Regions from separate parts of the Nonomuraea sp. NPDC049269 genome, predicted to be linked through region 2. Evidence: riboswitches for the same ligand, from Rfam matches in the RefSeq annotation. Region 2 holds a riboswitch; the other holds the start of a gene.
What was found. A riboswitch is a leader RNA that binds a small molecule or an ion and turns the genes downstream of it on or off. The one in region 2 is predicted to bind cobalamin.
Positions count from the first base shown of each region.

Region 1: another riboswitch for cobalamin. It lies ahead of ACGFNP_RS55525 (ABC transporter substrate-binding protein); the one in region 2 lies ahead of ACGFNP_RS36645 (CbtB domain-containing protein).

Region 1 is NZ_JBICSO010000013.1:322,382-325,580, forward strand. Features, by position in the region: gene ACGFNP_RS55520 (iron ABC transporter permease) at 1-959, opposite strand, end outside; gene ACGFNP_RS55525 (ABC transporter substrate-binding protein) at 974-1,921, opposite strand; cobalamin riboswitch at 1,993-2,113, opposite strand; gene ACGFNP_RS55530 (Gfo/Idh/MocA family oxidoreductase) at 2,121-2,981, opposite strand; gene ACGFNP_RS55535 (SDR family NAD(P)-dependent oxidoreductase) at 3,017-3,199, opposite strand, start outside.
Region 2 is NZ_JBICSO010000007.1:229,518-232,716, forward strand. Features, by position in the region: gene ACGFNP_RS36640 (cytochrome c oxidase assembly protein) at 1-1,078, shown strand, start outside; adenosylcobalamin (AdoCbl) riboswitch at 1,137-1,285, shown strand; gene ACGFNP_RS36645 (CbtB domain-containing protein) at 1,286-1,474, shown strand; gene ACGFNP_RS36650 (CbtA family protein) at 1,483-2,232, shown strand; gene ACGFNP_RS36655 (histidine phosphatase family protein) at 2,238-2,792, shown strand; gene ACGFNP_RS36660 (magnesium chelatase subunit D family protein) at 2,789-3,199, shown strand, end outside.

The sequences.
Region 1 (3,199 bases), on a different contig from region 2:
AAGAACGGCGCGCCGACGAACATGGTGACCACCCCGATGGGCAGCTCGGCGGGGGCGATGACGGTGCGCGCGATCAGGTCGGCGAGCACGAGGAAGGCGGCGCCGCCGATCAGCGACAGCGGCAGCACGATCCGGTACGAGCCGCCCGCCAGCCGCCTGACCACATGCGGGATGACAATGCCGACGAACCCGATGAGACCGCTCACCGCCACGGCCGCCGCGGTGGCCAGGGACGCGGCCAGCAGGACCGCCAGCCGGACCCGACCGGCCCGCACGCCCAGGCTGGTGGCCTCCTCGTCCCCCACCGAGAGCACGTCGAGCATCCGCCCGTGCGCGAGCAGCAGCACCGAAGAGACGACGGCGTACGGCAGCACCAGCCAGAACTGGTCCCACCCGCCGCCCACGTCGCCCAGGATCCAGGAGTAGATGCGCTGCAACTCCTCGACCTTGAACTGCTGGATGAACGTCTGGATCGCGGTGAGGAACGAGGTGACGGCCACCCCGGCGAGCACCAGCGTGGCGGTGCCGCCCGCGCGGCCGGCGGTGTTCCCGAGCACGTACGCCAGGAACACCCCGCCCACGGCCCCCACGAAGGCGGCCACCGGGATGCCGACCACGGGGGTCGGCACGAGCACGATGACCACGGTGGTGGTCAGCCCGGCTCCGGCGGCGGCGCCGAGCAGGTACGGGTCGGCCAGCGGGTTGCGGAACACCCCCTGGTAGCCGGCCCCCGCGATGGCCAGCAGCCCGCCGACCACGGCCGCCACCAGCACTCTGGGCAGCCGCAGCTCGAACAGCAGCCCCTGTTCCACGGGCGCCAGCCCCGAGTCCACGTGCACGTACGGCAGCCAGTCGACCGCCTGGAGCACCACCTGCCACGGCGAGATGTCGGCGGCCCCGCCGAGCAGCCCGGCCACCATGGAGACGGCGAGCACGCCCAGCGCACCCACCGTCCACATCAGGCTGGACCTCACTAGCGGGTGGCCGCCTTGGCGACCGCGTCACTGATGGACTGGGCCAGGTCGACGACCCGCGGGCCCCAGCGCGAGGCGAGGTCGTCGTCGAGCTGGATCACCTGGTCGCTCTTGATGGCCGACAGTCCCTTCCAGCCGGGCCGCTTGGCCAGCGTGTCCCTGCTCTGCTGGCAGCACTTCACGTCCGCCAGGAAGATCAGGTCGGGGTCGGCCTGGGCGACGAACTCCGCCGACAGCTTGGGATAACCGCCCGCCGGGTCCGGCGCCTTGTCGGCGATGTTGGTGAGGCCGAACATGCCGTAGATCTGCCCGATGAACGTGCTCGACGTCGCAGCGTAGGGGGTCTGGTCGAGTTCGTGGTAGTAGGTGAGTTTTTTGCCCTTGGGGGCGTTCGCCGCGAGCTTGTCCAGGGCCGTCTTCATGCCTGTCACGACTTGTCCGGCCTTGTCGGTGTTGCCAGTGGCGGCGCCGAGGTCGGTGATCTCGTCGTACGCCTCGTCGAGCTTGGTGGCGGCCGGTTCCAGGAGGACCGGCACGTTCAGCTTGCCCAGCTCGGCGACCACCTTGTCGATGTCGTTGGAGACGACGACCAGGTCGGGCTTCTGGGCGACGATGGCCTCGACGTTCGGCTTGAAGCCGGACAGGTCGGTCTTGGGGACGCCGGCCGGGTAGTTGGACTGGTCGTCCACCGCGATGACCTGGGGGCCCGCGCCGATGGCGAAGAGCGTCTCGGTGTGGCTGGCGGAGAGCGAGACGATCCGCTCCGGCTTCTTGGCGATGGTGACCTTGCCGTTGGCCGCCTCGACCGTTACGGGGTAGGCGGTGGAGCCGGTCGAGCCGGTTGAGCTCGCGGGTGACGGGGTGGTGGTAGTGCTGTTCTGGCCGCATCCGGTCAGAACGAGCGTTCCCAGCAGCGCGCCCGCGAAGGCCGTGCGTACGGGCCTCACGAGAAGTCCTTTCACACTGTCGGAACCGAGAGACCCGCTGAGAGCGACGGATCACCCTTTTCCACGAGGGTTGATGACGTCAGCGCGGAGGCAGGCGACCTGGCTATGACAGTTGCGGGACAGCGCCGGACTCGCACCGGACTTCGCTGCAACTCTGCGCGTCGGACAGACGCTATCAATGCTCCGGATGGAAGCTAAGTCAAGGGGTGGCCAACTGGGTCTCCGCCTCGGCGATGATCCGCTGCAGCCGGAGCCCGTGGGCCGCGTCCAGCGGGTGTCCGCCGCCCTGGCGTACGGTCCGCGCGAACTCCTCGGCGATGGTCGCGAACGGATCGTCGTCGCCGGGCAGCAGCACCGCGTTGCCCGTTCTGCCGTACACCGCGATGCTCGATGGCGGCAGGTCGCCGGCGGCGGCCATGCTCAGCGACGCCTCGCTGACCGCGCCGCCCTCGTGGTCGAGCAGCAGGCCGGTCCAGCCGAGCGGGTTCCCGTGCGCGCGTACGCCGGTCACCGGGCCGAGCGCGGCGTCGAGCAGGTCGATCACGTGCGGCCCGACGTCCAGGAGCGCGCCGCGCTGGAGCCGCCACGGGGTGCCGAAGGGGTGGCCGCCCAGCAGGACGTTGGAGATGTTCGCGGCGTGGCCGCCGAACGCCTCGATGCCGGCGCAGCGCGCCAGGAACTCTCTGACCTGCGTGGTGTAGCGCATGGTGAGGACGAGCTGCGAGGCCACCCCGGCCTCGCGCACGGCGTCCGCGAGGCGCCGCGCGTTCTCCAGTGAGTCGGCGAGCGGCTTCTCCAGCAGCAGCGCCTTCCCGGCCCGCGCGGCGCGCACCCCCAACTCGGCCTGTACGCCCGGCGGCACGCAGAACGCCACGGCCTCGCACGCGTCGAACAGCTCCTCGATCCGCTCGAACACCGGCGCCCCCAGCCCGGCGGCGGCCTCCGGACGGCGCGCCCATACCCCGGCGAAACGGAGATACGGACTCTTGACCAGCATCGGCGCGTGCGCGCGCTCCGCCCACGGCCCCGCTCCGATCAAACCGACCGACACCGGCTCCATACATCCCCCTTTGATCCGCTTGAAGAACCCTAGAGTCATTCAGCGGCGTCGCGCCATTGGCGCAGGGCATGCTCGGGGCGGTGGGCGAGGGTGCCGGAGTCGATGACGATGGTCTGTCCCGTGATGCACCGCGACTCGCCCGAGGTGAGGAAGGCGACGAGGTCGGCCACGTCCTCCGGGGTGCAGGCCCAGGGCAGCAGGCGCTCGGCCGCCTTGTC
Region 2 (3,199 bases):
GACCCGGTACGGTCTGCTCGTCCTGGGCAAGGTGACGGCGCTGGTGGCCTTGGGCGTGTTCGGGATGATCCACCGCCGCCGCACCATCGCCGCGATCGCCGAACGTACGACACGAGGCACCTTCACCCGGCTGGCCGCCGGCGAGTTGATGGTGATGGCCGCGGCGACGGGACTGGCCGCCGGCCTGTCGCGCTCCGCGCCACCCGCCATCGGCGGCCACAACGACCTGCTGGGCTACGACCTGGCGCCCTACTCGATCGGCGCGCTGATCACCGAGATCCGGCTCAACCCGCTGGTCCTGCTCGCCCTGGCGCTTCCGGCCGCCGGTTATCTGGCCGGGGTGCGCAGGCTGGCCCGTACCGGCGACCCGTGGCCGGTGGGCCGTACGCTCGCCTGGTTCGCCGGGCTGGCGGTGCTGGCGGCGGTGCTCGTGGGCGGCGTGAGCGGCTACGCGCGGGCGATGCCGTCGGCGCACGCCCTGCAGTACACGGTGCTCAACGTCATCGGGCCGCTGCTGCTGGCCTTCGGGGCGCCGCTGACCCTGACCGCGCGGGCCATCACCCCCGGATCGCAGTACGGCGACCTCGCCTCGGCGCTCCTGCGCAGCCGCCTGGCCGCGCGGCTCACTCATCCGATCGCCGCCCTGGCCCTTTACGTGCTGCCGGTCGTCGTCCTGTACGGCACCGGCTGGCTGGCCTGGTCGACCGCCAACCAGGCGGTCCACCTGCTCACCCAGGTGCTGTTCTTCGGCACCGGGCTGCTGTCCTGCTGGCTGCTGGCCGGGGTCGATCCCCTGCCGCGGCCGATCACGCGGCGGGATCGCGCGTGGGTGCTCGCGGCTGTCGTCGCGGTACAGGTGGTGGTCGGCCTGTTCCTGCTGGCCGGGCCGGTGCTGGGCCAGGAGTGGTTCTCGCAGGTGGCTCCGCGCGGCGTGGCGAGTGTGGCGGCCGACCAGGGGCTGGCCGGCCTGGTGTACCTGGTCCTGCCTGTGCCGGCTCTCGCCGCGCTGGCCGTACGGCTGACCCGGTCGCGGAAGACCGCACTCAAGCTTGTCGCCCGCGTGGACGTGCCGGTGTGAGCTCTGTGAGCTGCGCGTTCATGGTGTGCGTGTTGACGCGAACGGGATGAAGGGATACGTTCCGGTAGATTTCACGATTGGCCAAGGGAAATCCGGTGAGAAGCCGGTGCGGACGCGCCACTGTATCCGGGACGTAGATCCCGGGAGCCAGGTCGCTTGGCCACCGTGACCTCGTTTGTTGGGACGCGTCATCCCTGAGGAGGCACTATGAGTGGCCTGACCACTCCCACGTCCGTTCCCTTCCCCCGCCTGCGCCCATGGCTGCTGGCCGTACCCCTGCTCCTGTTGGTGGCCTATCTGGTCCTGATGGACAACGGAGCGATCTCACAGACCGGCAACTACCTCCACGAACTCATGCACGACGGGCGGCACCTGCTCGGCGTGCCGTGCCACTAGGGGTCGGCGTGGTGCGCACCCTGCTGGTCAGGGGGCTGCTTCTGGGCCTGCTGGCCGGGCTGATCGCCGGTGGTTTCGCGTTCGCCTTCGGCGAGCCGAGTGTGGACAGCGCGATCGCCCTGGAGGAAGCCGCCCAGCCGCCCGCGGCCGAGGCGGCCGGTCACAATCATGGAGAGGAGGCGGTGGTCAGCAGACCCGGCCAGAAAGCCGGGCTGTTCCTGGCCACCGGGTTGTACGGGCTGGCCGTGGGCGGAGTGTTCGCCCTGGTGTTCGCGGGGTTGCGGGGGCGGGTCGGCCCTCGCTCCGAGGGCGGGCTCGCGCTGGCCGCCGCGGCCACCGCTTTCGTGGCCATCATTCTCCTTCCATTCCTGAAATATCCCGCCAACCCACCAGCGGTCGGCGATCCGGAGACGATCAACAGCCGCACCCTGCTCTACGTGATCATGATCGGGGTCGGGCTGGCCTCGACCGCGATCGCGGTGGCGAGTGGGCGGCGGACGCAGGGCGGGCCGTGGGCACGCTGGCTCGTCACGGTGGTGACGTTCCTGGTGCCGGTGATCGCCGCCTGGGCGCTGCTGCCCGCGGTCAACGAGGTGCCCGCGAACTTCCCCGCGACCTTGCTGTGGGAGTTCAGGCTCGCGTCGCTGGGTACGCAACTGGTCTTCTGGACCGCGTTCGGCGTGCTCTTCGGCTGGGCCTGCGATCGAGCGGCCCGCCGCCCGGCCGCGGTTCCCGTCGCGGTGCCCACACCGAGCTGAGAGAGGTGCTGTTCGTACGGCAGGCCGGCACACCGGGAACGCGGTCGGCCTGCTTCCCCATGGACGAGAACGCCGACCCGTCGAGCCTAGCCAGAGCCGCCGCCCTGGCCAGGGCCAGATCCTGGACGGGTCTCGCGCTGGTGGCCCCGGCCAGGGCCGCCGATCAGACCGCCGCCGCCATGGGACTGCGGCCGTCGGTGGTCCAGGCTCTCGCGGAGGCCGATCACGGCAGTTGGCGCGGCCTGCCGTACGCGAAGGTCGCGGAGGCCGAGCCGGACGCCCTGGCGAGCTGGCTCGCCGACCCGCACGCCACGCCCCACGGCGGGGAGAGCCTGGCCGCGCTGGCGGCCCGCGTCGCGGCCTGGCTCGACGCGGAACGCCGGTCCCCCGCCATCGTGATCTGCGACGTGGGAGTGATCAGGGCCGCCCTTGGCCACGCGCTCGGGCTGAACCCCCTGGTCACCACCCGCTTCGACCTGGCGCCGTTGTCCACCACCGAACTGTCCAGCACACGCGGCGGCTGGCGCGTCGCGCATGTCAACCGGAAGGCCACCCTTTGATCGTCACCTACCCGTTCAGCGCCGTCGTCGGGCTCGCGGACCTGAAGCTGGCGCTGGTGCTCAACGCCGTCTCGCCGCGCGTGGGCGGCGTGCTCGTACGCGGCGAGAAGGGCACCGCCAAGTCCACCATCGTCCGCGCGCTGGCCGCCCAGCTCCCGCCCGTGGACGTCGTGGCGGGCTGCCGCTTCGCCTGCGATCCCGCCGCACCGGGCGACGAGTGCCCCGACGGGCCGCACGAGCCGGGCGAGCAGTGGCTACGCCGCCCCGCCTCGCTGGTGGAGCTGCCCGTCGGCGCCTCCGAGGACCGCCTGGCCGGCTCGCTCGACGTGGAGCGGGCGCTGACCGAGGGCGTGAAGGCGTTCGAGCCCGGCCTGCTGGCCGCCGCGCACCGCGGCGTGCTCTACGTG